4 regions of the Shewanella dokdonensis genome follow, and region 1 is predicted to be linked to each of the others. Evidence: predicted binding sites of a transcription regulator. Region 1 holds the regulator's gene; each other region holds the start of a gene.
What was found. The regulator MetJ, encoded in region 1, represses methionine synthesis genes. The targets are predictions, from matches to a motif close to TAGACGTCTAGACGTCTA.
Positions count from the first base shown of each region.

Region 2: the regulator MetJ is predicted to act here: its motif matches at 3,733-3,750, upstream of metE (5-methyltetrahydropteroyltriglutamate--homocysteine S-methyltransferase).
Region 3: the regulator MetJ is predicted to act here: its motif matches at 4,233-4,250, upstream of metH (methionine synthase).
Region 4: the regulator MetJ is predicted to act here: its motif matches at 3,593-3,610, upstream of metK (methionine adenosyltransferase).

Region 1 is NZ_CP074572.1:2,387,064-2,394,730, forward strand. Features, by position in the region: partial or broken gene phsA (thiosulfate reductase PhsA) at 1-1,587, shown strand, start outside; gene KHX94_RS11450 (4Fe-4S dicluster domain-containing protein) at 1,601-2,173, shown strand; gene nrfD (NrfD/PsrC family molybdoenzyme membrane anchor subunit) at 2,170-3,108, shown strand; gene KHX94_RS11460 (conjugal transfer protein TraF) at 3,233-4,432, shown strand; partial or broken gene KHX94_RS11465 (sulfite exporter TauE/SafE family protein) at 4,455-5,191, opposite strand; gene metJ (met regulon transcriptional regulator MetJ) at 5,260-5,574, opposite strand; partial or broken gene metB (cystathionine gamma-synthase) at 5,790-6,949, shown strand; partial or broken gene KHX94_RS11480 (bifunctional aspartate kinase/homoserine dehydrogenase II) at 6,968-7,667, shown strand, end outside.
Region 2 is NZ_CP074572.1:2,949,462-2,957,128, forward strand. Features, by position in the region: gene KHX94_RS14140 (sulfotransferase family protein) at 73-903, opposite strand; gene KHX94_RS14145 (GDSL-type esterase/lipase family protein) at 1,466-1,888, shown strand; gene KHX94_RS14150 (HDOD domain-containing protein) at 2,023-2,745, shown strand; gene KHX94_RS14155 (LysR family transcriptional regulator) at 2,750-3,652, opposite strand; gene metE (5-methyltetrahydropteroyltriglutamate--homocysteine S-methyltransferase) at 3,806-6,073, shown strand; gene KHX94_RS14165 (hypothetical protein) at 6,097-6,279, opposite strand; gene KHX94_RS21215 (hypothetical protein) at 6,300-6,422, opposite strand; gene KHX94_RS14170 (dodecin) at 6,551-6,763, shown strand; partial or broken gene queG (tRNA epoxyqueuosine(34) reductase QueG) at 6,773-7,667, opposite strand, start outside.
Region 3 is NZ_CP074572.1:1,169,565-1,177,231, reverse strand. Features, by position in the region: gene KHX94_RS05630 (diacylglycerol kinase) at 1-292, shown strand, start outside; gene metH (methionine synthase) at 368-4,081, opposite strand; gene KHX94_RS05620 (histidine phosphatase family protein) at 4,327-4,989, shown strand; gene KHX94_RS05615 (ABC transporter ATP-binding protein) at 5,098-5,937, shown strand; partial or broken gene KHX94_RS05610 (FecCD family ABC transporter permease) at 5,951-6,966, shown strand; gene cobT (nicotinate-nucleotide--dimethylbenzimidazole phosphoribosyltransferase) at 6,984-7,667, shown strand, end outside.
Region 4 is NZ_CP074572.1:1,064,128-1,071,794, reverse strand. Features, by position in the region: partial or broken gene KHX94_RS05135 (dicarboxylate/amino acid:cation symporter) at 1-144, shown strand, start outside; gene KHX94_RS05130 (META domain-containing protein) at 164-517, opposite strand; gene KHX94_RS05125 (GGDEF domain-containing protein) at 713-1,657, opposite strand; gene KHX94_RS05120 (hypothetical protein) at 1,961-2,326, shown strand; gene metK (methionine adenosyltransferase) at 2,379-3,530, opposite strand; partial or broken gene tkt (transketolase) at 3,944-5,937, shown strand; gene epd (erythrose-4-phosphate dehydrogenase) at 6,052-7,065, shown strand; partial or broken gene KHX94_RS05100 (phosphoglycerate kinase) at 7,134-7,667, shown strand, end outside.

The sequences.
Region 1 (7,667 bases):
AATTGGTGGTGTTTGATCCGCGTTTTTCAGTGGTAGCCTCAAAAGCTGATGAATGGTATCCGGTTCGCCCTGGAAGTGACGTTGCAGTGGCGCTGGCGATCAGCCAAGTGTTGATTGCTGATAATCTCTATGACAAGGCGTTTGTTGAACGCTATGTGGACGGTTTTGAGCAGTTTGCCGCACAGGTGGCTGGATACACGCCAGAATGGGCGCAGCAACTTTCTGATGTGCCAAGGATATCCGCCGGATTGCCCATGAACTGGCGAAAGCGGCGCCACACGCAGTGGTCGATTTTGGTCATCGCAGCACCTTTACCCCAGAAGAGTTTGAGCTGCGCCGGGCAATTTATGCCGCTAACGTGCTGATTGGCAATTTTGAGCGCAAAGGGGGTTGTACACTGGCAAAAAGGCTAGCAGCTACAACAAATTCGCCGGGGCTGAGGTTGCGCCGTCACTGGCAAATCCAGGCGTGAAAATTCCTAAACCTGAAGCCAAACGTATCGATCAACTGGACGAACAATACGCACTGACTTGGAAGATGGGCGGCGTTTACCAATCGATTATTGATACCGTAGAAAGCGGCAAACCTTATCCGATTCATGGCTGGGTGATGACCCGTACCAACCCGATGCAGACTGTGACAGACCGCAGCAAGGTGGAACAGGCGCTGCAGAAGATGGAACTGGTCGTTTGCTGCGATCTGTATGTCAGTGAAACCGCGGCGTTTGCCGATTATATCCTGCCGGAATGCACCTATCTGGAACGGGATGAGGAGATTGCCGATAAGTCAGGCAAAAACCCCGGTTACTACGTGCGCCAACAGGTGGTTGATGTGATTGGCGAGGCTAAACCCGCTTGGCAGATCTTCCGTGAATTAGGCATTAAGCTGGGCTTACAAGCCTACTATCCGTGGGACAATATCCAAACCTTGCAGTTGGCTCAGGTCAACAAAGATGATGCGCTGCTGAAACTCATCAAAACTAAAGGCTATGTCAGCTACGGTAAGCCACTGATGTTGCGTGAACCGCAGATGGTGGCTGACTTTGTGACGGCCTATCCTGGCGCTCGGGTGGCCGATGAAGACGGTACTTATGGCAGTGCCGTAAAATTCAAAACCCCGAGCGGCAAAATTGAGCTTTACTCCGCCGAAGTGGAAGCGATGGCGCCAGGGCGCGGCCTTATCGCTTACCACGATGTTAAATTGAAGCAGCCCGATGAGCTGTACTTCATTCAGGGCAAGGTGGCTGTGCATACCAATGGTGCCACTCACAATGTGCCTATGCTTGCCAATCTTATGTCAGATAACGCCGTGTGGATCCATCCAGATACTGCGGCCAAACATGGCATCAATAGTGGTGACAATATCCGTCTAACTTCCAGTGTTGGCAGCGAAATCGGCCATGCGCTGGTCACCAAGGGCATTCGCCCAGACACCGTATTTGCTTACATGGGCTTTGGTTCCAAAAACAAGGAACTGACCCGTGCCAGCGGTAAGGGGCTGCATTGTGGCAATCTGCTGCCACATGCAACGGCACCTGTCTGTGGTATGTGCGTACACACTACTGGTGTGAAATTGGAAAAGGCATAACGGGAGGCCGACGATGAGCAAAAGATATGTCATGGTGCATGATGAAAACAAGTGCATCGGCTGTCAGGCGTGCAATGTTGCCTGCCGCAGTGAAAACCAAGTGCCAGAAGGCGTCACCCGTCTGCAAGTTAGGGTCGAAGGCCCATTCGGTGACGTGCCTTTATTGCATTTCAAATATAACCGGGTGTCTTGTCAGCAATGTGAAGACGCGCCTTGCGTTAAGGTGTGCCCCACTGGGGCGGCATATGTCACTGCCGATGGTATCGTGTCGATTAAACAAGATAAGTGCGTTGGCTGCCAGTATTGTATCGCTGCCTGCCCTTACAAAGTGCGCTTTATCAATCCGCTCAGCCACACCGCTGAAAAATGTAATTTCTGTGCCGATACCCGGCTAGCGCGCGGCGAACAACCGGCCTGTGTCACCGTGTGCCCCACTAATGCACTGGTGTTTGGCGATGCCAATGATCCTCATAGTGAAGTGAGCCAACTGCTGAACAGCGCGCCAACTTACCGCGAAAAAGTCCATCTTGGTACGCAACCAAGGGTTTACCGTATTCCTGCCCGCAAAGGAGGGATTGAAGCATGAACAATATCTGGGGTGATATGTCACAGTACAATCCTGTGACCTGGCATTGGGTGATTGCCGTATACCTGTTTCTGGCCGGGCTTTCTGCAGGCAGTTTACTGATCGCCATTGTGATGCGCTGGGTCAAGGGTGACCGTGAGGAGAGTCCCATCCTCAAGGCCGCCGCACTCATTGCACCCGTGGCTATCTGTCTGGGGATGCTATGTCTGGTCTTTGACCTGACCCGGCCGTTCCATTTCTGGTTGATTCTTATCCACTATAACTTCACTTCGGTGATGTCTATCGGGGTGCTGGCGCTACTGGTCTTTATTCCATTGAGCTTCCTCTATGCGTTGGTGGTATTCCGTGGGCAACTGGCAGCTATCGGTTTAGGTTTCCTTCAGGGGCTGGCCGATGTACTGAATGGTCTCAGAAAACCAATTGAAACCTTGTTGTTTGCGCTGGCGGTGATCGTGGGTGCTTACACTGGTTTCTTGATCTCAGCGATGAATATCTATCCGATGCTCAATACTGCAATTTTGCCAGCGCTGTTCTTGGTGTCAGGGATTTCTGCTGGTGCGGCCGCCAATGCTGTCGTTGCATTGCTGTTGTTCAAAACCCCGGCGCATGATCATGAGCTTGGTCGCCTGCATGGGATTGAACTGCCCGTTGTTGGCATTGAGATTCTGTTCCTGTTTATGCTGTTTTGTGGCCTGTACTTCAAGGGTGGCGCCGCAGCGCTGGCGTTGGCATCGCTGACAACTGGCACTTGGGCGGCAGTATTCTGGACGCTAGTAGTAGCGGTTGGTTTTGGGGTTCCGCTGTTATCATTGCTGTTACCGGCACCGCAACGTCATGGCAAAGGCGTGATGTTGTTAGGGGCGCTGTGTAGCCTAACCGGGGTGCTGGCACTAAGACACTTCATCCTGTATGCCGGTCAAAGTTACCTTGGCTAAATCATTTATGTGATGAAAATCAAAGCCCTCGCTTCAGTGAGGGCTTTTTTATGTCGCTTTTTCTGAAGAGTCATTGGGTAACAACTATCTTTAATTGAACAAACAGCGGCTGGGGAGAGACGGGATGAAACTGAAGACACTGGCGTTACTATGCGCCACGACATTGAGTTGTGGGCCATTATGGGCCGGACAAGATGTGTATGAAGCCAGAACCGATGCTATGGGTGGTGCTGGTGTGGCGGCAGGCGACAGAATGGTAGCGGGCTTTATCAACCCGGCATTACTGAGCCTAACGGAGCGCCAAAGCGATGACGTCAGTCTGCTGTTGCCAACCTTAGGCGCAGACGGTGCTGATAAAGACAAAATGGTCGACAAGTTTGATGATGTGCAAGATAACTATGATGCTTTGGAACTGGCGATAGATAACCGCGATGTTGAGGGAATGATCCATTATCGCGATCAGCTCTTGGGAAACCTACAGTCATTAGTCGGCAATAGCGCTTACGCCAGTGCTGGTTTGGGGCTTGCCGTGGTCCTGCCCTCTAGTAAGCGCTTGTCGGTTGCTATCATCGCCAAGAGTTATCTCGATGGCTTTGCGTTGGCCGATATCAGTGAGTCCGATCTGTCGTTACTGAGTACATTGGATCCGTTAAATCCGCCGTCGCTGGATGACTTGTCGTCTCAAGGGCGCGTGATTGCCGGGGCGGTTTCTGATGTTGGGGTGGCGTTGAGCAGTGGCTTCACTGTGGCAGATATGCCGCTCACCGTTGGGATTACTCCTAAATTGCAGCGGCTGGATACGTTCAATTATGCGGTGTCTGCCAACAATTTTGATGTCAATGATTTCGACAGTGACGATTATCGTAACGATGACACAGGTTTTAACCTGGATGTTGGGGTCGCGTTGCAACCCATGCCGGGGCTGACTTTGGGACTCAGCGGTCGTAATCTAGTGAAGCAAGATCTGCAAACCATGGTTTCGGAAGGTCGGCAACTCACTTACCAGATCAAACCCATGGTAACCGCAGGTGTCGCTTATGAATGGCGGGCCGTGACCTTGACCAGCGATATCGACTTGACGGAAAACAACAAGTTTGCCGAGCTGGAAGGACCGAAATATTGGCGTGTTGGTGGTGAAGTCAAGGCTACTGACTGGTTGGCTGTGCGGCTCGGTTATCGGCAGGACCTCAACGATGTCACCACCGATATCTATTCAGTGGGAACGGGTATCGCTATCGGCAAGTTCTTTAGATTAGATCTGACCGGGATGTTTGGCAGCGATAACGCTATCGGCGGCGCGTTACAGACCTCGTATCACTTCTAAAACTGCTGCTCTATGGGCGTTGTTAGGATAGCAACGCCCACAGGGATTTGAGTGCCAGCAGTAACGCGCTGGCGCCACACAGCGCTAATGTCAGCAAACGGGTGCGGCGTTTATCTACTCGGGGTAACAAGATGCCTGAGGCGATAAACCCGAGCACTACCGCTGGTAATAGCAACATTGATAGCAGCAGATCACGCCAACTGACCATACCGGAGAACGTCAGAACCAGCAGACTGATACAGGTACTGACCATAAAGAAGGCCGACAATGCCGCGCGAAATTTCCCAGCTTCACGCCCGGTGAGCAGTAACGCCATTGGTGGGCCGCCTATACCGGCGACCGTGCCGAAAACGCCTGAAAAAGCCCCGGCAATAAACAAGTTGCGGCGAGTGACCGCCACGCTGAATTTTTCAGGCTCATCACTACTGCCGCGCCAACAATGGCCGCAATAATCAAGCCAAGCACCGCGCGAGGTGCCAATAGCAAAGAGACCCCTAACAAGCTGCCGGGGATCCGGCCAGCCAGCGCGTACTGTAATCCGCCCAGTTCCAAATTGCCGCGTTCACGCAGTAGCGTCAGCAGAGCAATGGAAAAACTGAGCATAATCACCGGCACGGGCACCAGTTCTGGGTCAACAATATAAAGCAGCGGGGTAGAAACTACTGCCAGACCGAAGCCTAGCAAGCTTTGGGTGACGGCACCGATGACAATAATCAGCGATGCCAGCAATAAGGTAACAGGATCAATCAACGACCACATAACTGCGGGGGATTGCCGGAACGTCTGCGGCAGTTAACAAAGTGGATAAGCTTGGGGGCGCAATACATTTACTCCATTTCTTCCCATTCAATACCCATCTCTTCCATCATCTTTTTCGCTTCTGACGGGATGCTGTCTGGTTGATCCTTGGACAGATCGACATCATTGGGTAATGGCTGCCCTGTGTAAGCATGTAGAAATGCTTCACAAAGCAGTTCACTGTTAGTGGCATGGCGCAGGTTATTGACCTGGCGACGAGTGCGCTCATCCGTTAGCACTTTCAGTACTTTTAACGGAATAGACACAGTGATTTTTTTTACTTGTTCGTTTTTCTTCCCGTGTTCAGCGTAAGGGCTGATGTACTCGCCATTCCATTCAGTCATGTTGCACCTGCTATGTCGCTAATTCGCTGCCGATTTTAAACTCTTACACCCTACAGTCAAATACAGAGCCATAATACTGTATCACAAAAACGGAATTCTATACATTTGGACGTCTAAACGTCTTTATGCCTATTGACGCCAAAGGGTGACTTGGTAGAATTTAGCCATCCAGACATCTTTATGGTGTTTCTCGAAAAGAATTTAAGGAGTCGAAAATGACAGTACGGAAAATGGCCACTATCGCTGTCCGTCAGGGTATTGAGTCCGATAGCCAGCATGGTGCAGTGGTTCCGCCCATCTATCTTTCGACCAACTATGCTTTTGACGGCCATAAGCAGCCACGGCAGTTTGATTACAGCCGTTCCGGTAATCCCACCCGCAATATTCTCGGCAATGCCATTGGTGAGCTGGAACAAGGGTGCCCAGCGGTGATCACTGCCAGCGGCATGGCAGCCGTGACTTTGGTGGTCAGCCTGTTGGGGCCAGACGACCTGCTGGTGGTGCCTCACGACTGTTACGGTGGTTGTTATCGACTGTTTACCAATCTGGCGAAAAAGGCCAGTTCCAGTTGGCTGTGGTAGATCAAACCGACACCGAAGCATTGCAGCAGGCGCTTGCCCGTAAACCTAAAATGGTGTGGCTTGAAACTCCATCAAATCCTTTGCTGCGCGTCATTGATATAGCCGCCGTGGCCGCAACCTGTAAAAAAGTGGGCGCGCTGCTGGTGGCCGATAATACTTTCCTGTCACCCGCGCTGCAGCAGCCATTACAGTTGGGGGCCGATATTGTGGTGCACTCCACCACCAAATATATCAATGGTCATAGTGACGTCATCGGTGGTGCGGTAATCGCCAAAGATCCAGCGCTGGCTGAACAGCTGCACTGGTGGTCTAATACGCTAGGGCTAACCGGTGGTGCTTTTGACAGTTATCTGACGTTGCGCGGTTTACGGACACTGGCATTACGTATTCAGCAGCACCAGAGTAATGCCGCTAAAATCGTCGAACTGTTGCAACACAGTGCCCAGGTGCAGCAGGTGTATTATCCGGGATTACCAGAGCATCCTGGTCATGCAATTGCGGCCAAACAACAGCAGGGATTTGGTTCCATGGTCAGTTTTGAACTGATAGGTGGCGATGCTGAAGTCACCGCATTTCTCGGTGCTTTACACTATTTTTCTGTGGCAGAAAGCCTCGGCGGTGTGGAGAGCCTGGTCGCCGTGCCCGCCACCATGACTCACCGGGCGATGGAGCCCGCTGCTCGCGCCGAAGCGGGTATTAAAGATACACTTATTCGCTTGTCTGTTGGCATTGAAGATCCGCAGGATCTGTTGGACGACATTGCTGCGGGTTTAGCCGCAGTTGCCGCTTGTTGAGTTGGGGAGCATTGATTGATGGCACGTAGTCACTTACATAAATTTGGTGGTAGTAGTCTTGCCGATCCTGACTGTTACCGGCGGGTGGCCCACATCCTGCTGACCCACGGGCGGCCTGATGATCTGATAGTGGTTTCTGCCGCAGGCAAAACCACTAACTTCCTGTACAAACTGCTGGCACTGCGTGAGCAAGGCCAACTGTGGCAGGAAGAATTGCAGGTGCTGATGAGCTATCAGCAAAACCTGATTGAGCAGTTATTGAGTAACTCACAGGCAAGGCAGTTGCGGGAACGCTTAGCCAATGATCGCGCCACGCTGATGAGTCTGCTGGCGCTGGATATACGTAGCGACTATCAGTGCAACCAAGTGGTGGGTTTTGGTGAGCGTTGGTCAGCCCGGCTGATGGCGGCATTGTTACGCGAATCTGGCGTGGCCGCCAGCAACATTGATGCGCGCGGTCTGCTGGTTGCCGATGAAGCCGCCGTGCCGAAAATCCGTGTCGAAGAATCCCGCGCCAAGGTGCAGCAAATGCTGCAACAACACCCCGATGAACGGCTGGTGGTCACCGGTTTTATCTGCGCCAATCCGGCCGGAGAGATGTTACTGCTGGGGCGTAATGGTTCTGACTTCAGTGCCACCTTGATTGCCAGTCTGGCCGACATTGATCGGGTAACAATTTGGACTGACGTTGAAGGGGTGTTTAACGCCGATCCTAACA
Region 2 (7,667 bases), 560 kb from region 1:
TGACACAGAATATTGAACACCCCCAATCCATTTATATTTTTGTCAGTTTAGGGAAAATAGATAAATTCATGTTTAAGAACGATTTAAATCTTTTCTTAGTCGCATAATCTTTATCCCACTTTTTATAAAAACTGATGCGGGAATATTCATAAGTTGAAACGATTTCAATTTTTTATTATCGAATGTAGCACTATTAATGTTAGATAAGAATCTCTCTTTAGCAATTTTATATACTTCTATATCTATTGCGTTCAACTCTGCGATCCTTTCTATATGACGACTTTCAAATTGAATTAATTTTCTACTATCTTTCTTGTTCCCAGCACTATACAAGGGTAGTCTCCAATTCATAGCTGAACTGAACATTATTAAACTTTCATCAAAATACTCTTGAAGACCAAAATACGATACTCTATTAAATAAATTATATAATGCCATATCTATTGCTTCCGAAGCTGGCATGTTATTAATCGAGATCGAAGATTCAGATTTTCCCCAGTGATTGATCAGCATCTGGGTTTGTAGGTTGGATAGCTCTCCATATCCGCTTTCTAAAAAGGTGTCTAAATTAAAAGTCTTTGGAGGAAAATCATCAATTAGACATGAGCTTTTGCCTTCAGAAACATGTTGACAAAAAGATTTTACACGATTTATAGGTTCCCGAATGAACGTGATGATAGTAGCATTATCAGCGTGATTTACCCCCGTTACAATTGGTGCATGTCCGTAAAACAATACGATTTTTTCTCTATCACTTTCCGGTAACGACTCAAATTTCTTGATGTCCAATACTCTATTACCAGAGAATTCAAACTTCTTTTGTCTAAAATACTGAAGTTTAAGAACGTCAGTAAATGTAGTACCTGCAGTTTTCGGTATGTGCAAAAATCTTAACGGTTTCATACTATAACTCTTTTTATTGGATTAATACCTACTAAATTTCATCATTAATGGGAAGTGGACACTATCTTCTCAACGCTATTCATGTCTTTTGAATATGTAAGGAAATAGACTAAATACTGCAACGTGTTGAGCTACTGAGGATATATCCTCAGCAAAAATACTGTTAGCTCGTTGAGAAAACCACTGATCCCAGCAATTTAATTTTTATGGATAATATTGTTCGCCACCCAATTATGTCAATAATTTATCTCGATTCGACCGCGAATCCAACTCCGAAATGCATCCATACAGCAAAATGCGTTAAAGCCTATGGCTGATGCCGATGGCTAAATGGGCTTGCTTGTCCGTTTTTTTATGCGCATGATGACGTTATGCTGGCAATCGTTGCAATGGAGATGCTTATGTTACCGCGTGTTGCCTTATCCTTTCTCTTGCTGTTGGGCTTGAGCGCCTGCTCAGATCCATCATTACCCTATCTTGGCCCTGATGGGCGCATTTTGGCTTTTGGTGACAGTCTGACCGTAGGGAAGGGGCGGCCAGAGATGAGGATTATCCTGCACAATTGGCTAAACTGTGTGGGTGCGAAGTGGTGAATGCCGGGATCTCGGGGGAACAGACGGCCGAGGGTCGCAAAAGATTACCGGCGCTTTTAGATGAAATGCAGCCAGATCTGCTGATCCTGCTGGAAGGTGGTAACGATATTTTACGTGGCGTGCCGTCGCAGCAGATCCAGGATAATTTGCAGCAGATGTTGTTGGATGCTCAAAGTATGGCGGTGCCAGTGCTGTTGATTGCGGTGCCGCAAAAGCAGGTGTTGCTGCAATCGGCACCGTTTTATAAGACGTTGGCAAAGCAGCATGACAGCTTGTTGATGGACGATGTGCTGCGTGGGTTATTGTCTTCGCCAGCGTTGAAATCTGACGCTGTGCACCTAAACGCCGCCAGGCTATCAGCAGTTAGCAACTGCGATCTACCACAAGCTTAAAGAGGCTGGCGCTTTCTGATCCGCGAAGTCATGTCTAAAATCATCGAAATGGGCTTGACCCTTGGGTGGCATTTGTGGGTAAATCTTTTGTAAAAAATGGACTGATCGTCCTAATAACAACGGATTAATTTTCTATGACAGATCTTGAGCAGCAGGTTTTCTCAGAGGTCCGTGCAATTATTGCCAATGAGGAGCAGGTGATTGGTCGGCGTGCTACCTTGGTGCCGCTAAAGAAAGCCATTATTGCTGACGGTGATATTCGCAATGTCATTGATATCGTTTCTACTGATCCTGCATTAGCTGCACATCTGCTGTGGCGCAGTAACTGTGCTATGGCGCCATCGCTGCACCCTAATCGCAGTCTCAAAGATGCGTTGGTACGTCTGGGACAGGTCAATATTTACCGCTACGCATTTACCTTTTATCTCAAAGAAAAGCTGGATGAGCTGCCACAGCCTTATCGGAAGCTGGTACAAGGTTACTGGCGGTTGACGGAGGCGATTGCGACCGACGCGGTCGACAGTCTGCATCAGATGCAGGGTGTGAGTATTGATGCCGATGAAGTACAGACGCTGGCGTTGTTCAGCGTGTTTGGACAGATTATTGCGCTGACCGCGTTTGCTTACCTGAATGCCGAGCAGGAGCAGTGTTTTCCGTTAAGTATCATCAAGAGTTTGATTGATACCCAACAGAAATCGCTGACGCTAGGTGCTTTTGAGGCGCTTGGTCTGGATGATGAATTACAGCATGAGTTTATGATTGCCCATAATTTGCGTCAGACCCGCGATGCTAACTCGCCGGGGCTGGTGTTACGGCGCATTCTGGCACAACGTGGTCTGCTGCTAAATTCACTCTGAGTGGTCAATGGCTATCTTGCGGGGTGACGGCTTCTGCCGCTACCAGTGTCAGCCAATGCTGGATCAATTTACTGTTGCTGGCGTTGCGCCGATAAGCGCCGAACAGTGGCCGTTTCAGGCCATCTTTGCCAAGTCGTAGTGCTTTTAGGCTCAGTCCGTGTGCCTCGCGCATTGACCAGTTGGGCAATGCTGCCACCCCTTCATTACAAGCTAGCCGCTGTAATAATACATTGGTCAAATCGCTGGTTTTTTGTGGCCCAGGGGCAATGCCTGCGGGTTCCAGGAAATAGCGGAACAGATCCAGCCGCTCTAAGGGCACCGGATAGCTGAGAATGGGTTGTTTGAGCAATTGCTGCGGCAATACATAGTCAAATTTTGCCAGTGGGTGTTCCTTGCTGACCACCAATTTAACTTCAAATTCAAACAGATGCTGATAGGCGAGGGTATGGCTGGCAACCGGATCTGAGGTTAGCACCAGATCTAACTCATCGTTTTCCAAAGCTTCTAATGAATCAAATAGATAACGACTGGAAAGATCCAGTCGTGACTCTGGATATTTATGCTTAAAGGCTTCCATTGCGGGCATCAACCAGCGAAAGCAGGAGTGGCACTCAATGCCTACTCGCAATGGCCCTTGAATGCTATTAGTACCCTGTCTTAGCAGGTTTTCGGTTTCTTGTACTTTTGGCAGGATCTCTTCCGCCAGTAACAATAGCCGGGTGCCTTCTTCAGTAAACGCCAGCGGTTTACTCTTGCGGATGAATACCGAAGAGTTAATGCGGGTCTCCAGTTCTTTAATCTGATGAGACAATGCTGATTGTGTCACAAAGCGCTTTTTGGCCGCCGCCGCTAGGCTACCGCTCTCTTTTAGTGCTAACAGTGTCCACAAATGTCTGAGTTCTATCATGCTCATCCCGTATGAATCCCGCTCATGTTGGTGTTGAAGCCAATTCGTTTGCTTAACCAGAGACTATCACAATAAACTTCTGGACGTCTAGACGCCTAGATTGATTTGCTTAATCTGGCGTCGTTTGTCTATCGCAAGCAATGAGGTTTAAGCATGACATTACATAATCTGGGGTTTCCCCGTATCGGCCGTCGCCGCGAATTGAAATTTGCCCTGGAGCAGTATTGGCGTGGTGAACTGACGCAGCCGCAGTTACTGGCTCAGGCCGCCGAGCTGCGGCGCACTCACTGGCAGTGGCAGGCAGATGCCGGAATTGATTTGTTGCCAGTGGGCGACTTTGCTTATTACGACCAGGTGCTGACGTTAAGTGCAACCTTAGGCGTGATCCCGCCGCGGCATCAGCAAGGCGCCATCGATTTGGATACTTTGTTCCGTGTGGCACGAGGCCGTGCGCCAAGTGGTCAGCCTGCTGCCGCTGCGGAAATGACGAAATACTTCAATACTAATTACCATTATTTGGTGCCGGAATTGAGCAGTGAACAGCAGTTCAGCATCAGTTGGCCACAATTGTTTGATGAAGTGAAAGAAGCTCAGGCGCTGGGGCATCGGGTAAAACCCGTGCTGCTTGGGCCAATCACTTTTCTGCACTTAGCCAAAACCGTAGGAAATGCGTTTGATAAGCTACAACTGTTGCCGCAGTTACTGCAGGCTTATCAACAGTTACTGGCGCAGTTTGCTGAACTGGGTGTTGAGTGGGTGCAACTGGATGAACCAGCCTTGGCTCTGGCGTTAGCGCCTGATTGGCAACAGGCCTATGCAACCGCCTATGCCACGCTGCAAGCCGCTCCGGTGAAACTATTATTGGCGAGCTACTATGGCAGTGTGGCACATCATCAATCACTGATCTCGGCATTACCGGTTGCGGGCTTGCACTTGGATCTGGTGACAGCACCTGAGCAATTGCCGCTGTTTGTTGCTGCGTTACGGGACGAGCAGGTGTTGTCGGCCGGGGTGATCAATGGCCGTAATGTCTGGGCGGCAGAGCTGGATCTGCTGGCACAAACGTTAGCACCCTATGCCCAGCAATTAGGCGAGCGCTTGTGGTTAGCACCGTCTTGCTCTTTGCTGCATAGCCCGGTGGACTTAGCGCTGGAAACCGAGCTAGCACCTGAATTGAAATCCCGTTTGGCGTTTGCGCGGCAGAAGCTGGCGGAGCTACAGCAGTTGCAACTGTTGCTGCAACATCCAACCAGTGCCGATGCACTTGCGATTGCCACCCGTTGCCAGCAGCGGCGAGCACAGCAGGCAGCCGCGGCAGATATTAAGGTGGCCGCACGAGTGGCGGCACTGAATGACGCTGACTTTAAACGGCACAGTGAGTTCCCTCAGCGGCAGGTGCAACAGCAGGCTAAGTTCCGCTTGCCTTTATTGCCAACCACTACTATCGGTTCTTTCCCTCAGACCGCGGCGATTCGGCAGTTGCGTAACCGTTGGCGCAGTGGTGAGCTGGCCGCAGCAGAATACACTCGTTTACTGCAACAGATCACCCGCGACACCATTGAGCGCCAACTGAAACTGGGGCTGGATGTGCTGGTGCATGGGGAAGCCGAGCGCAACGATATGGTGGAATACTTTGGCGAACAGCTCAATGGCGTTGGGTTTACCCGCTTTGGCTGGGTGCAAAGTTACGGTTCGCGTTGTGTTAAACCGCCATTGATCTATGGGGATGTCAGCCGGCCACAACCGATGACCTTGGCATGGGCCGAGTATGCGCAAAGTCTCACCGATAAACCGGTTAAAGGCATGCTGACCGGGCCTGTCACGATTCTGCATTGGTCGTTTGTGCGGGAAGACTTACCCAGAGAAACCATTGCCTATCAACTAGGGTTGGCTATCCGCGATGAAGTGGCCGATTTGCAACAGGCGGGCATTACTATTATCCAGATTGATGAACCCGCGTTCCGTGAAGGTTTGCCGCTGCAACAGTGTGATTGGCAAGAGTATTTACGTTGGGCGGTAGCGGCGTTTCGGCTCAGCGCCTCGGTGGCTAAGGATGACACCCAGATCCACACCCATATGTGCTACAGCGAGTTCAACGACACCATTGAAGCCATTGCGGCGATGGATGCTGATGTGATCACCATCGAGACATCTCGCTCCCATATGGAGCTGCTGGACGTATTCGAGGCATTTGAATATCCCAACGAAATCGGCCCTGGGGTTTATGATATTCATTCCCCGAACATTCCAACGGTGGCTGAGATGGTGGCACTGATGCAGCAAGCGGCCAAGCGGATCCCCGTGCGGCAGTTATGGGTGAACCCAGATTGTGGTCTCAAAACCCGCAGTTGGGATGAAGTAGAACCCGCGTTGCAGAATATGGTGGCCGCCGCCAGAGAACTCAGACGGCAATTGGGTTAACAAATGTTTTGTCGATGGCCGGTTTAGGTCATCGACAAGCCCAGCAGGATCAAGCCGATAGTCCCAAGGATGGTGAAACTGGAAAAAATCGTGCCCAGAATCGGAAATACTTTCTGGCGATCGTTCTGAAACAAACCGGCAATCCCCAGCCCTAAGGCTACCAGTGACAACAACACTAGACCGATAATGGCAAAGCCGATGGCCATGGCGGCACGGCTGTCTTCATTCAGCCCTCCGGGGTTGTATTAGCCAGATTCCCGGCAATCACCAGCGTGACAAAAATTAAGATGGCTGCCACCAAACTGACGATGAAAGAACTTATCCCTAAACCAGAGTGTTGTCGAGTCATGCCTGTTCCCTGCATTTCATATTTATCCTATTGAGAAATATACAAAAGGCTAACCACCGCTGTCACGGTTTTTTTGTGGCTATACTCAAGTCAGGCCATTGCTAGCGGCTTACGTTCAGGAGGATGTTATGAGTCATGTTTACAAGATTATTGAACTCACGGGCACGTCACCTATCAGCTCTGATGAGGCTGTTAAAAATGCGATAGCGGCAGCGGCTCAATCGCTGCACAACCTGCGTTGGTTTGAAGTGACTGAAACCCGAGGACATCTGGAAGCCGGCGTGATTGCACACTGGCAGGTGACCATAAAGATTGGCTTTACTCTGGATGCTGATGACTAACCCCTTGGCTCAAGCGTCTCGTGGCAACCCTTTGCGAACAGTGCGTATCAAGCGCTGAGTTTTGCGTTGCTGCGTGGTGTCTGTGGCGTTTACCCCTTGCTGTTGCTGCAACGCCCAGAGCAGGTGTTCTGCCAGCAGTTCGCTCGCCCCTTGCAAGCGCTGTTGCAACCCCTGAATAATCTGCTCACTGGCCGGGGCATTGCCCAGTGCCACCGCAATATTGCGCTGCCAACGCTCATAACCGATACGGCGGATAGCGCTGCCTTCAGTATTTTTCAGAAAAGTCGCTTCATCCCAACCCAGTAACGTCAGTAATTGTGGTTGCTGTAGCGGCGTGCGCGTATAAAAATCGGTTTCTTGGGTCAGCTGGGCTTGGCGATTTACCGGACACACTAACTGACAATCGTCACAGCCATAGATACGGTTGCCCAGCAACGGGCGCAGTTCTTCGGGGATCGCGCCTGCCAGTTCAATGGTCAGGTAGGAAATACAGCGGCGCGCATCTACCGTATAAGGGGCAACGATGGCTCCGGTTGGGCAACTGGTCATACAGGCAACACAACTGCCACAGCCTTCTGCCAGCGGAATATCTACCGGCAAGGGCAGGTTGATGAGCAGCTCTCCCAGAAAAACCAACTGCCAGCTTCATGACTCAGTAATAGCGAATGTTTGCCGGTCCAACCAATACCGGCTTTGGCTGCCAGTGGCCGTTCTAATATTGGCGCAGAATCCACAAAAGGCCGAAAACCACAGTCGCCAAGATTGGCTGCTGTCAGCGCTTCATCAATCCGTTCTCCAAGTTTTTTCAAGCGGTTGCGCAATAATTTATGGTAGTCGCGTCCACCTGCGTAGCGCGAGATATAGGCCATTTCTGGATTGCTCAGGTTACTGGCAAACCCGGCCT
Region 3 (7,667 bases), 1.2 Mb from region 1:
AAAGCAGGAGCACAACATGCGCCGTCATCTGCTGGCGGCGTTGTTGGCAATCTTGGTATTTGTCTGGTTACAGCCCGCCGCATTGTGGTGGGCGCTCATTGTGCTGTGTATTGCTTTGGTGTGGTCGGCCGAGCTGATTAACTCGGCACTGGAAGCCTTAATTGATCATTTACATCCACAGCTGCACCCGCAGATAAAACATGTGAAAGACATGTTGGCCGCTATGGTGCTGGTGTTCAGCCTGGCGGCGCTGATCGTCGGGTTACTGGCAATGTACAGTACCTTGGATTAGCTGTCTTTCTATCAAGAAAGGGCACTATGATGTGCCCCTTTCTTCCTAAGTTATCATTTACGACCGCAGCCAATTTTACTCTGGGTCGTAGTCCAGCACTGGTGCCAGCCACTTTTCCACTTCGGCGATCGTCATCCCTTTGCGCTGGGCGTAATCCGCTACCTGATCGCGACCAATATTGGTGATACCAAAATAGCGTGACTGTGGATTGGCAAAATACCATCCCGATACGGCTGCGGTTGGATACATGGCGTAGCTTTCGGTGAGTCGCAGATCAATCCGTTGATCCGGTTGCAGCAGTTGCCACAACAAGCCTTTTTCGGTGTGATCCGGGCAAGCGGGGTAGCCAGGCGCTGGGCGGATGCCTTTGTACTTCTCACGGATGAGCGCATCGTTATTGAGGTCTTCATCAGCGGCATAACCCCAGAACTCCTTGCGCACGCGTTCATGTAGGCGTTCGGCAAAGGCTTCCGCCAGTCGGTCTGCCAGACATTTCAGCATAATAGCGCTGTAGTCATCGTGGGCGGCTTCAAATTTTGCCAAGTGTTTCTCAATGCCGTGACCCGTCGTGACGGCAAAGGCGCCCATATAGTCAGAAACACCGCTGTCTTTGGGGGCAACAAAATCTGCCAGACAGAAGTTATGATTACCCACACGTTCTAGCTGCATGCGTAAGTGATGGGTGGTCAGCAAGGTTTGTTGACGCGCTTCACTGTCGTACAGTTCGATATCGTCATCATTGATGCTATTGGCCGGGAATAAGCCAAATACTGCTTTGGCGGTGAGCCATTTTTCATCAATGATTTTATGCAGCATAGCTTTGCCATCGGCATAGACCTTACGGGCTTCTTCACCCACCACCATATCGTCCAGAATATCTGGGAAATGGCCGTGCAGTTCCCAAGCGCGGAAAAATGGCGTCCAGTCGATGCGGCCCAGCAGATCTTCTAATGGATAATCCTCAAATACCTGAATGCCCAATTGCTGTGGCTTCACGGGTGGATTGGCCTGCCAGTCGTGCTGCACTTTGTTGTCGCGGGCGGCAGGCAATGGCACCAGTGTCTTGCGTTTGGTCTGTGCCAGGCGTTTCTCGCGCATCACTTCGTATTCGGCGTAGATATCCGCGATGGTCTTAGCGCGGGTCTCGTCATTGATCAGTTTGCTCACCATAGGCACCGCGCGGGAAGCATCTGGAATGTAGATGGCGCCATGTGGATAGTGCGGGGCAATCTTGACCGCGGTATGAATTTTTGAGGTCGTCGCACCACCGATAATCGCCGGAATGGTCAGGCCTTCACGGGCGAAGGTTTTGACGTTATGCACCATCTCATCCAGACTGGGGGTAATAAGCCCCGACATACCGATAATATCGACCTGCTCTTTACGGGCGGTTTCGATGATCTGTTCTACTGGCACCATGACCCCGAGGTCTATTACCTCGTAACCATTACAGGCCAGTACCACACCGACGATATTTTTACCTATGTCGTGCACATCGCCTTTAACGGTGACCATCAAGACTTTACCGTTGCTGGAGCCTTGCACCTTTTCTGCTTCAATGAACGGATTCAGGTAGGCTACCGCTTTTTTCATCACTCGCGCCGATTTCACTACTTGCGGCAGGAACATCTTGCCGGCGCCAAACAGATCGCCGACCACATTCATGCCATCCATCAGTGGCCCTTCGATCACATCGAGTGGACGCGTCGCGGCTAGGCGGGCGGCTTCAGTGTCTTCATCGATAAATTCAGTAATGCCTTTGACCAGCGCATATTCCAGCCGTTTGTTCACTGGCCAGTGTCGCCACGCCTGATCTTCCTGCTTGCCAACACCGCTTTGGCCGCCACGGAATTTTTCGGCAATATCCAGTAGCTGTTCGGTATTGCTGGAGCCAGCAACTGGGCATGGCAGATTCAGCACTACCGCTTCGACGCGCTGCTTCAGAATGGGGTCAATATCATCGTAAATCGCCAACTGCCCGGCGTTGACTATGCCCATATCCATGCCCGCCTTGATGGCGTGATACAGAAACACCGCATGGATGGCTTCGCGCACCGGGTTGTTGCCGCGGAAGGAGAAGGACACGTTAGACACCCCGCCAGACACCATGGCGTGTGGCAAAGTGGCCTTGATATCTTTCACGGCATTGATGAAGTCCACCGCGTAGTTGTCGTGTTCTTCAATGCCGGTGGCGATGGCAAAGATATTCGGGTCGAAAATAATATCTTCTGGCGGAAAACCGACCTTATCGACCAATATGCGGTAGGCGCGGGTACAGATATTGATTTTGCGTGCGTGGGTATCGGCTTGGCCTTGTTCATCGAACGCCATGATGATTGCCGCTGCGCCATAACGTTTTACCAGTTGTGCATGTGCAATGAAGCTGGCTTCACCCTCTTTCAGCGAGATAGAGTTGACGATGCCTTTTCCCTGAATGCACTTTAATCCGGCTTCAATCACTTCCCATTTGGAGGAGTCGATCATCACTGGCACTTTGCTGATGTCGGGTTCAGAGGCGATAAGATTGAGAAACTTCTGCATCATCTCTACGCCGTCCAGCATGCCTTCATCCATGTTGACGTCGATGATCTGCGCGCCGCTTTCTACCTGTTCGCGAGCCACATCAAGCGCGGTTTCAAATTGTCCCTCTTTAATCAACCGTAAGAATTTAGCAGAGCCGGTGACGTTGGTGCGCTCTCCCACGTTAACAAACAGACTGTTGGTGTCTATGGTCAGCGGTTCCAGCCCGGCAAGACGGCAAGCAACGGGCAATTCGGGTAACTGCCGGGGTTGATGCTGACTGACGGCTTCACGGATGGCTTTAATGTGCGCCGGAGTTGTCCCACAACAACCACCGACTAAGTTAACCAGCCCTTCTTTGGCCCACTGACCGATGACTTCGGCCATCTGTGCCGGGGTTTCATCGTAACCGCCAAATTCGTTGGGCAGCCCCGCGTTGGGATGCACCGAAACAAAGGTTTCACTGATGCGTGCCAATTCTTCTACGTAGGGGCGTAATTCTTTCGGCCCAAGGGCGCAGTTAAGGCCAAATGATAACGGCTTGATGTGGCGCAATGAGTTGTAAAAAGCTTCAGTAGTCTGGCCGGTGAGGGTACGGCCGGAGGCATCGGTAATGGTGCCGGAAATCATCACTGGCAGTCGTACGCCAAGTTTTTCGAACACTTCATCAATGGCAAACAATGCCGCTTTGGCATTGAGGGTGTCGAAGATGGTTTCGACCATCAGTATGTCCGCGCCGCCTTTGATAAGCGCTTCAGTGGCTTGTATGTAAGCAGCCACTAACTCATCGAAATGGATATTGCGAAACCCTGGGTCATTGACATCGGGACTGATGGAACAGGTGCGATTCGTCGGGCCTAACACCCCGGCAACATAACGGGGTATTCCAGTCGCTGCCGCCACTTCATCGGCGGCTTCTCTGGCGAGTCTGGCGGCTTGTTCATTAATTTCGCTCACCAGCGCCTGCATGTCGTAATCTGCCATAGCGATGGTGGTGGCATTGAAACTGTTGGTTTCAATGATGTCGGCACCTGCTTGCAGATACTGGCGGTGAATCGACTTAATAATCTGCGGCTGAGTTAATACCAGCAGGTCATTGTTACCTTTGACGTCGCAATGCCAGTCGCGAAAACGTTCACCACGATAATCGGCTTCTTCCAACTTGAAGCTCTGGATCATAGTGCCCATGGCACCGTCGATAATCAAAATTCGCTGCGCCAGAGCATCGTGTATCTTGCGGCTCACAGCAGTGGCAGAAGTGTTAATCATTCGAAGCCTTAATTACCTGTTACTAAAATAAAAATTAACAAATACAAACTTTTAAAATTGAGTTATGATCCAGATCACATTACTGTGATTATGACAGTAAACAAGCATCATAGTATGGCTGCGGAATAACTACAGGGCTGTTTTGGATGTTTATACGTATAGACGTCCATAATAAGGATTCCAGCGTTCTGCGGCAAGGTGAAATTGTTGCCCCCAACCTGGGTAGTTAAATCGAAGGAACCATCATGTCCTGCTACAGAAAATTGACAGTATATCTGATGCGCCACGGCCGCTGTGCCGATGGCGATATTCTAAGAGGCCGTACCGATTCGCCATTGAGCGAGCAGGGACAGGAGCAGATGTGGAACGCTTGGCGTGAGCTGTGTAATCATCTGCCAGAAGGCAAGTTACGACTGTTGAGTTCACCGCTGCAACGTTGCAGCCTGTTTGCCGACAGCCTAGCCAGCGAGATGCCGGAATTTTTCGAAAGTCCATTAGCCACCGCTGACTGGTTGCAGGAACTGAATTTTGGTGAGTGGGACGGTAAGTCTTTGGCATCACTGCAAGCCGACTATCCTAAAGCCACCGCCGCTTATGGATGCGATCCGCTCAACCATACCCCGCCAAAAGCTGAAAGCGTGAATGAACTGTACCAGCGTATTAGTCGTGGCTGGAGTAGCTTGCTACAGGAACTGCTAAGCAGCCAGCAAGATAATGCCTTGTTGATCACTCATGGTGGCGTGATCCGGACGCTCATCAGCGAAATGATCAACCCAGGAAAACCGCCATTAAACGGTATCTTCAGCGGCCTAGAACTGCCTTACGGCGCACTGCTGAAAATTGAAGTGGATGCCCATGAAGTTGATGGTGACTGGGAATGCCTGCCAAAACTGCATTGGCAGTTATAAACATCGCCAGTTGTCTGCCTCTGCCACCGTCAGCGGATGACTGGCGGCAGAGCGCCATATACTGTTAGCCTATTGAGCCTGAAATAATCATGTTGGTGGAGGCGGCCCATGGAGCCGGCCCTAAAGGCTGATAATATTTGCTGGTCAGTAGCAGGCAAGCCGATATTGTCTGGTGTCAGCTTTAGCTTGCCCAAAGGGCAAGTGTTGGGACTCATAGGTCCTAACGGTGCTGGTAAGTCCAGTTTATTGCGATGTCTGTACCGCTATATTCAGCCCGATACTGGTAATATCCTGTTGCATGGTGATGCTATCGATGGCATGTCGCTGCAAACTTTTGCGCGTCAGGTGGCGGTGGTGCAGCAGGATATGCCTCTGGCGTCAGAGCTGAGTTTGCGGCAACTCGTCGCAACCGGTCTGACCCCTTATAAAAGACTTTTCGAGCGCAATTCGGCAGAGGATAATAATGCTGTTGACGCGGCATTGGCGCAGGTTGGTCTGCACCAGCAAGCGGAGGCAATGTTTCGACATCTGTCTGGTGGCGAAAAACAGCGGGCATTGATAGCTAGAGCAATCGTGCAAAAACCTGCGTTGCTATTGCTGGACGAGCCGACGAACCATCTGGATATTCGTTATCAGATCCAGATCCTCGAGCTTGTCAGAAGTCTTGGTGTGAGTGTTATTGCCTCTATCCATGATCTTAATTTGGCAGCGGCGATGTGTGATGAGTTGTTGTTATTGCATCAAGGGCGTGTGATTGCTGCCGGTGATGCGGCAACTGTGCTAACAGAGCAGCGTGTGAGCGAAGTTTTTGGTGTCTGTTGCCAAATAAGTCGGCATTCACAGACAGGCAAACCGCTGCTCCAGTATTTTTACGGTTATGCGCCGCCGACCGCCGATAAGACAGATGCTGTGCGGTGTGATAACGGAGTGAACTATGCCGCCAAGTAAACGCCCGCCATTGATGGGGGACAAGCGGTTACAGGGCTGCTGGTTAGTGGTGGTGTTGCTGCTGCTGATCACACCCTTGGCAGCAACTGCTTTTGGTGCCGCCGATAATATTGGCGTGCTGGAAGTCGCTCGGGTTTTAGGTCACAAAATTTCAGGCATGGGGCAAGTGTCTGAGATTGACCAACGGATTATCTGGGAGTTACGACTCCCACGAGTGTTACTGGCATTTGTTGCCGGTAGTGGTTTAGCCATGTGTGGTTTGGTGTTGCAAAGTGTGACCCGTAATCCGTTGGCTGACCCCTACTTGTTTGGTATCAGTGCGGGTGCTTCTTTTGGCGGTGTATTGGCCATGACATTACTGGGCGGCACTTGGCTGGCCTGGGTGTCATTACCATTAGGGGCCTTCGTCGGCGCGAGTTTGTCGGTATTGTTGGTTTTGGCAATGGCGGGGGACAGGCAGAACGTCAGGTCGAACGTTTGTTACTGTCTGGTGTGGCAGTGTCTTTTATGTTCGGTGCGTTTACCAGCTTGTTGTTGTATTTTTCTACACCACAGGCAACCGCATCCATGCTGTTCTGGACGCTGGGGAGTTTTGCCCGAGCGGACTGGCATAGTTTATGGGTGCCAGTAGTTGTGGTGCTGGTGGCACTGGTACTGATCGTCGGGTACCGACGACAGATCTTAGTCATGCTAAGCGGCGATGAGACCGCGCACACCTTGGGGGTTAGGGTGTTGCGGATGCGGCTAGGAATGTTGTTATTGTGTTCACTTATCACTGCCACACTGGTAGCTCAGTGTGGTGGTATTGGTTTTGTGGGGCTGATGGTGCCTCACCTGCTGCGTTTGCTGTTGCCGGGACGGTATTCAATGATGCTGACGGCGCTGGCAGGCGGGTTATTTATGGTATGGGTTGATGTGCTGGCGCGCAGTCTGTTACCCACCCAGGAACTTCCGGTCGGCATTATTACGTCGGCAATCGGCAGTGTGTTTTTTGGCTGTTCTGCATCAGCGCAGGCAGTATTAATTTAGATTAAGGTCAATCTATTATGTATTCGGTAACTCCCGTCAATCACGCATTTGATGAAGCTATCAAATCGCGGATACACCATAAAACTAAGTTACGTGGTTCACTCGGAAAACTGGAAGAAGTGGCGCTGAAGCTAGCACGCATCCAGTTTAAGTCCCCTGACGATAAACTTGCCATCAAAAAGCCGGTCATGCTGGTATTTGCTGCCGATCATGGTGTGGCTGATTTTGGTGTGTCAGTCGGTGACAGTGAACTCACCGCTGAAATGATCGAGAACTTTGTCAAAGGTGGGGCGGCTATTAACGTCTTCTGCCGCCAAAATGGCCTAGAACTGGAAGTGATTGACTGTGGTACTCGTCATCAGTTGGCATTACCGCAAGTGGTAAACCAGCGGTTAGGGGACGCCACTAAACCGATACATCAACAAGAAGCCATGTCCATTGAAACCGTCTTTGAAGGTTTCCGCATGGCAAAAGAACTGGTGAAACGCCATATCTATAACGGCAGTAACATGCTGGCTGTCGGAGAAATTGGCATAGGCAATACTACCTCCGCCTCCGCGGTGATGGCGGCACTTACCGGCATTCCTGTGGCAGAATGTACTGGCCGTGGCTCAGGCATTGATGAAGAAGCGCTGAAACACAAACGTATGATTGTGGAACGTGCGCTGCAACTTCACTATGCCAATCTGACCGATCCGGTG
Region 4 (7,667 bases), 1.3 Mb from region 1:
GTGAATGTGGCTGGCGACTTGGTGGCAACCACGGTAATTGCTAAATCTGAAGATGAGTTGGATCTGGAGCATTACAATGCCGATCTACAGCAAAGTGTGCGGATTGCAGAGCAAAACGCAGCAGCAGAACAACGCACCGACTGAACAATAAACTTGCAGCCGCTTAGTGGCGGCTCAAGGTGATCAGCACCATGCCACTCGGGTCGACAAGTTGCAGCGTACCGTTTTCAGTGATGGCTGTTGTCACCTGTGGCAGCAACTGCATGATCTGCTGCTCTTGTTGCATCAGTACATCAACGCAGGCTTTCATGGTGCTAGCCACGGGTTTGATTAGCAGTTGCTTGCCGTTCAGCACATAACTGCCAACGAAGTTGTTGCAGCTGTTATTGCCACTGAGCTTTCCATCGACGGCAAAGGTCAATTGTGCCGGGCTAAAATCAGCCACCGATTGGCCGCGGAGCTGTGTAATATGCCAACGACCCAACAAGGCGTTAGTGGTAACGGGTATCGCCGTCATTGATTGACAGGCACCGAGGGAGATTAGCGCCAGTGCTAACAAGGTTTTTTCAGCATTAAAGGATGTAGTCAGAGTGTCAGGCGAGACAGTTTGACGAGTTTCGCGGCGTAAATGAAGGACTACCGATAACTCTCGGCACAAAGGTTATGTTTCATCGGGCGATGTTAGCCAAAGGTAAACATCGCCCTATACATGTTAATCGTCGCGTTTGGGCAGGGATGACCGCAAGCCTGATTTGGCTTCATCCACCATGGCTACCAGTTTAGCGGTCGAATCGGGTGTGAAAAAACGATAACTGTAATCCAGTGACATTGGCAGTGGCGATTGGCCAAAGATTCGTTCCACCCGGCGTACGATATGTTCCAGATCCCGTTCCAGATCCACAAATACCAACAACACAAATTTGGTGTTGTCATAATGGGCCGCAATATCGGCGGCTCTGAGGGTGGTTAATAGCAGATTGGCTAACTCTTGGTGGCAACGTTTTAACATTTCATCATCAAAGTCACCCGTCGGCTCAAGTTCAAAGAAAATTACCCCACAGTGCGCACCAAAACGACGGCCGAGATTGAGTTGCCGCGGCGCCATCATGATAAAACCGTAATGGTTGAGCATGCCGGTGTTGGCATCCCGCATGGATAGCGCTTCAATCCGGTAGTTTTGGCACAGTAATGTCAGATCTTGCTGCAACAAGATCTGGAAGGGTTCTAACATCAATGGACTGACATGCTGGTTTTCATTGGCATGAGCATTGAGTACACACAAACAACCAAAGACCGAACCATCCGGCCAATGCACGGGACGCGAGAGAATACACAGCACACTGCGAAACTCGTCTGGATACTCATCTGAGGTGCCTTGCGTCAGATCCAGATTCAGCCCGTCAGGAGTGCTGTAGACCATGCGTTGCAGTAAGGTGGCTTCAGCATCAAAGGTTTTGCCTGGGGCAAACTGCATGCTGTTGTCGGCGGCACTGACAATCACTTCATAACCAGTATCGGTTTTTTGCAGTACAAACACCTTGTCAGCCTGATAATAGTGTTTCATCAGCTCACATTGATGCATCCACCGCACCAGGTTCAGGCCATGATTGTCATTTTCCAGTAAACTTATTCCAGGTTTAACCGATTCAGGCAGCATGGCCTTATCCTTTGTGAAGGTCAATTGGCATTAAGTGTGGAGTTGTTATAGATATTTTGCAACTTTGAGTAGGTGATGTTCCGATTATTGTCAATGTCTATGCAACAACAGTGTGTGGCAAAGGGGATATTGTCCGGTTCACCTCACTAGCGGCGCGTCAGTCGTGATAGCCAGATGATGAACAAGCGGTGAGGGTCGATGCCGAAATAAGCTCAAACCTCTTGCCAGAAAATTACGCGATTGACGGGCAGTGTTATAGGCGGATAGCGCAGGATTTGCTAGCCTTAAAGTATTGTTAATTGAGTGAGTAAAAAAGCGATGGAAACTCAGGAACTAGATACGCGGGAGTCGTTGCTTACGCTCAGCAAAACACTGAGATTATCTTCTTTTGATATGGCACGCTGGTTAGTGTCATTGCTGACATTACAGCAACAGAAATGTCGGGTAGTTGAAGCCAATGTGCAGGGGTTGGAAGGGCGGCGCTTTCTGGTACTGGCACTCGATAGCATTTTTGATTGTGGGCGTACCAATAATTACCACAGCCAGTTGGCGCTGGTGGCCGAAGAATCATGGGTGAAGGCTGCCGAAACGGTGAGTGTGACGCCATTGCCACCCCAACAGTTAGCTTTTATGTGTATGGAAAGTGCTCATTTCGATCACTGTTACTAAGCCTTCGGGCATAAAAAAACCGCCAACTGGCGGTTTTTTTAGAGCCAACGACTTACAATCCAGCGTCATCGCGTAACGCGTCAGCCTTATTGGTCTGTTCCCAAGGGAATTCGCTACGGCCAAAATGACCATAAGCAGCAGTCGCTTGGTAAATCGGCCGGGCCAGATTCAGCATTTCGGTCAAGCCATATGGTCGCAGATCAAAGTGACGGCGTACCAGCTCAATCAATTTTTCTTCTGGAAGGCGACCAGTACCAAAGGTTTCCACGCTGATCGAAGTAGGTTCAGCTACACCAATGGCATATGAAACCTGGATTTCGCAGCGATCGGCTAATCCTGCCGCCACTAAGTTTTTGGCAACATAACGGGCCGCATAAGCTGCGCTACGGTCAACTTTAGACGGATCTTTACCAGAGAAAGCACCGCCGCCATGACGTGCCATACCGCCGTAGGTATCAACGATAATCTTACGACCAGTCAAACCACAGTCACCCATAGGCCCACCAATAACAAAGCGGCCAGTTGGGTTGATGAAGAATTTGGTATTTTTGGTCAGCCATTGCTGTGGCAATATTGGCTTGATGATGGTTTCCATCACGCCTTCTTGCAACTCTTTCAGGCTGATTTCATCGCTATGCTGGGTCGACAGTACCACGGCATCAATCCCAACAATCTGGTCATCGTCATACACAAAGGTGACCTGAGATTTAGCATCTGGGCGTAACCATGGCAACAGGCCTTGTTTACGCACCAGTGACTGACGTTTAACCAGCGCATGCGCGTAAGTGATGGGCGCAGGCATCAGCACATCAGTTTCGTTACTGGCATAACCGAACATCAACCCCTGATCACCGGCACCCTGTTCTTTCGGGTCTTTACGGTCAACCCCTTGATTGATATCAGGAGATTGTTTGCCGATAGCGCTGAGTACCGCGCAGGAGTTAGCATCAAATCCCATTTCAGAACTGGTATAACCGATTTCACGGACGGTGTTACGGGTCAGTTCTTCAATGTCCACCCAAGCAGAAGTGGTGATCTCACCACCTACCATCACCATGCCAGTTTTGACATAGGTTTCACAGGCGACGCGGGCCTTAGGGTCTTGGGTGATAATGGCGTCGAGCACCGCATCAGAAATCTGATCGGCGATTTTATCAGGATGTCCTTCTGACACAGATTCAGAAGTAAACAGGTGTCTTGCCATAGTCTGGAAAATCTCGCGATTAATGAAAAATCTTTAGCTGCTGCTACATCCGTATAGAAGCATCTACATCTAGACGTCTATTCTAATTTAATTTGGGTTTTATAAAACCCCTTTTGCTGATATTTGTGCGGTAAGCCCCATCGCTATCGTTAGGAATTATGGATTTCTTTATGAATATCAGCAATTTTTAGTTATTCATGGATAGCGATAACCGCAGCAGGTGTCTTGTCAACTTTACATCTAGCGCTTAAGCCCTCAGGTTGGCGCAAGAAATTCTTGCGGTTGCTACACAACTTGTGTTGCAGAGCACACGGCTAAAGCCGGAAATATATTTGCGTCAACCGCCCCACTGCGGGAAAATAACCGCCAATTTCCGCCCGACAAATCTCAAGACCCACTACGCAGGAGAAAGCATGTCTTCCCGTAAAGAACTCGCTAACGCTATTCGTGTGTTAAGTATGGATGCAGTGCAAAAAGCTAAATCCGGTCACCCAGGTGCCCCAATGGGCATGGCTGATATTGCAGAAGTCCTCTGGCGTGGGCATCTGCGGCACAATCCGCTTGATCCACAATGGGCTAACCGCGACCGTTTTGTGTTGTCCAACGGCCATGGTTCTATGCTGCTTTATTCACTGCTGCATCTGTCTGGTTATGATCTGAGCATTGACGATCTGAAACAGTTTCGCCAGTTACATTCTCGCACCCCAGGCCATCCTGAATACGGTTATGCGCCAGGTGTTGAAACTACCACCGGGCCTTTAGGGCAGGGCATCACCAATGCCGTGGGGATGGCGCTTGCCGAAAAAGTGTTGGCGGCGCAGTTCAACCGAGAAGGCCACGAGATTGTGGATCATCACACTTATGTGTTCATGGGTGATGGCTGTATGATGGAAGGTATCTCGCACGAAGCTTGTTCATTGGCCGGAACGCTGGGCTTAGGCAAGCTGATTGCCTTCTGGGATGACAACGGTATTTCAATTGACGGTCATGTGGAAGGCTGGTTCACTGACGACACCGCGAAGCGTTTGAAGCCTACGGCTGGCAGGTGATCCCGGCGGTGGATGGCCATAATGCGGCAGCGATTAACGCGGCTATCGAGCAGGCTAAAGCCGATCCACGACCATCGCTGATCTGCTGTAAAACCATCATCGGTTATGGTTCACCTAACAAATCAGGTTCTCATGACTGTCACGGCTCACCACTGGGCGATGCTGAAGTGGCAGCTTCTCGGGAATTTTTGGGCTGGCCGTATGCGCCGTTTGAAATCCCGGCCGAAATTTATAGCGCGTGGGATGCCAAAGCGGCAGGTAGCGCGGCAGAATCAGCTTGGGACAAACAGTTTGCAGCCTACGCTGCGGCATATCCTGAGCTGGCGGCTGAACTGAAACGCCGTGTCAGTGGCCAGTTGCCAGCCGATTTTGCGGCAGGCGCGCAGGCGTATATCGAACAGTTGCAGGCTAATCCTGCCAATATCGCCTCACGTAAGGCGTCGCAAAATGCGCTGGAAGCCTTCGGCAAATTACTGCCAGAATTCCTCGGCGGCAGTGCTGACTTAGCGCCTTCTAACCTGACCATGTATTCCGCTTCCAAGTCTATTAGCCGCGATGATGCGTCCGGTAACTATCTGCACTACGGGGTGCGTGAGTTCGGTATGTCGGCGATGATGAACGGTATCGCGCTGCATGGTGGCTTTGTGCCTTACGGTGCGACTTTCCTGATGTTTATGGAATATGCGCGTAATGCTCTACGTATGGCCGCGCTGATGAAACAGCGGGTGATTTTTGTGTATACCCACGACTCTATTGGTCTGGGGGAAGACGGCCCAACCCATCAGCCAGTTGAGCAAACGGCCACATTACGCCTGATGCCTAACATGAGCACTTGGCGGCCATGCGATCAGGTGGAATCGGCTATTGCCTGGAAATATGCTATCGAACGTCAGGATGGGCCAACCTCGCTGATTTTCTCCCGCCAGAATCTGACGCAGATGCCACGCACTGCGGTGCAACTGGCCGATGTGGCGAAAGGCGGTTATGTGCTGGTGGATTGTGATGGCACACCTGAACTTATCTTTATCGCCACCGGTTCCGAAGTGGAACTGGCGGTCAAAGCGCAGGCAGAACTGAGCGCCGCTGGACATAAGGTGCGAGTAGTTTCTATGCCTGCCACTGATGTGTTCGACAAACAGGATGCGGCCTATAAAGAAGCCGTATTACCCGCCGCTGTCAGCAAACGTGTAGCCGTTGAAGCGGGCATTGCCGATTACTGGTACAAGTATGTTGGTCTTAACGGCAAGATTGTCGGCATGACCACCTTTGGTGAGTCAGCGCCTGCGGGTCAGTTGTTTGCAGAGTTCGGCTTTACCGTTGATAACGTGGTGGCCACAGCGAAATCATTGCTGGCATGAACCACAACTGAACGGAAGGCTTGATGAGGTTTTGCTTCACTCGCCATTCATAACGGCCTGTCTTATGATAGGCCGTTGTTTTATCGCCCTGAAACCGAGGGATATGAATTACAGATGATCAGAGTTGCTATCAATGGTTATGGCCGCATTGGCCGCTCCGTGTTACGGGCCTTGTATGAATCCGGCAAGCGCCAACAGTTGCAGATTGTAGCGATTAACGAGTTGGCAAAACCCGAAGCCATGGTACACCTGACGAACTATGACACCACTCATGGTCGCTTCTCGCTCCGTGCCAGCTTGGAACAGGAGCAGATGCTGGTGGGGAATGACGCAATTACCCTATTACACCAAGCGGATGCTAGCCAATTGCCCTGGCAGGCGCTGGATGTGGATCTGGTGCTGGAATGTACTGGCGCACTGCATGACCGCGCCGCCTGTGCCACGCATTTGTTGGCGGGGGCGCGCAAGGTACTGATAAGTCACCCGGCGTCAGCGGATGTGGATGCCACTATTGTTTATGGCGTGAACGATGAACTGTTGACTCCAGAACATACCGTGGTGTCCAACGCTTCATGTACCACTAACTGTGTGATCCCGGTGATCTCGGAATTGGATCGTCACTTTGGCATTCGCAGCGGCGCGATTACCACCATTCACGCCTCCATGAACGATCAGCAAGTGATTGATGCCTATCACGATGACTTGCGGCGTACCCGTGCGGCCAGTCAGTCGATTATTCCGGTCGATACCAAGTTAGCGCGTGGGATTGAACGTATTTTGCCGCAGATGAAAGACAAGTTTGAAGCTATCTCAGTGCGGGTGCCAACCGTTAACGTCACGGCGATTGATGTGTCGTTGACCGTGGATAAACGAGTGAATATTGCCACCGTTAACCAAGTATTGCTCGATGCCACCCGTGGCCGTCTTGAAGGCATTCTGGGCTTTACCGATGAGCCTTTGGTATCATGCGACTTTAATCATGATCCGCGTTCCAGCGTGGTAGACGGTACGCAAACCCGAGTCAGTGATGGTCACCTGATCAAGCTGCTACTCTGGTGTGATAACGAATGGGGTTTTGCTAATCGGATGCTGGATACCGCGCTGGCGATGTTTCCGCCAGAGGCATAACTTTTGGGGTAGTGCTTGACCGCTACCAAGACAAGCGCAAATTTTTAGTTAGTATAGGAAGCATGAACATGGCGATTATCAAAATGTCAGATCTGGATCTGCAGGGAAAGCGTGTGCTTATCCGTGAAGATCTTAACGTGCCGGTTGCCGATGGGGTGGTCACCAGTGATGCACGTTTGCGTGCCTCTTTGCCCACTATCAAACTGGCACTGGAAAAAGGTGCGGCAGTGATGGTGATGTCTCATCTTGGACGGCCAACAGAAGGCGAATACAACGCAGAATTTTCGCTGCAACCAGTAGTGGATTATCTGGCTAAAGCGCTGGCTTGTCCGGTGCGATTAGTCACCGATTACCTAGACGGTGTTGAGGTCGCAGTGGGCGAAGTGCTGGTGTTTGAAAACGTCCGCTTCAACAAAGGTGAAAAGAAAAACGATGAAACGCTGTCGAAGAAAATGGCGGCGCTTTGTGATGTTTATGTGATGGATGCATTCGGTACTGCTCATCGCGCCCAGGCATCCACCCACGGTGTCGGTATGTTTGCGCCAGTGGCCTGTGCTGGCCCACTGCTCGCGGCCGAATTGGAAGCGCTGGCTAAGGCGATG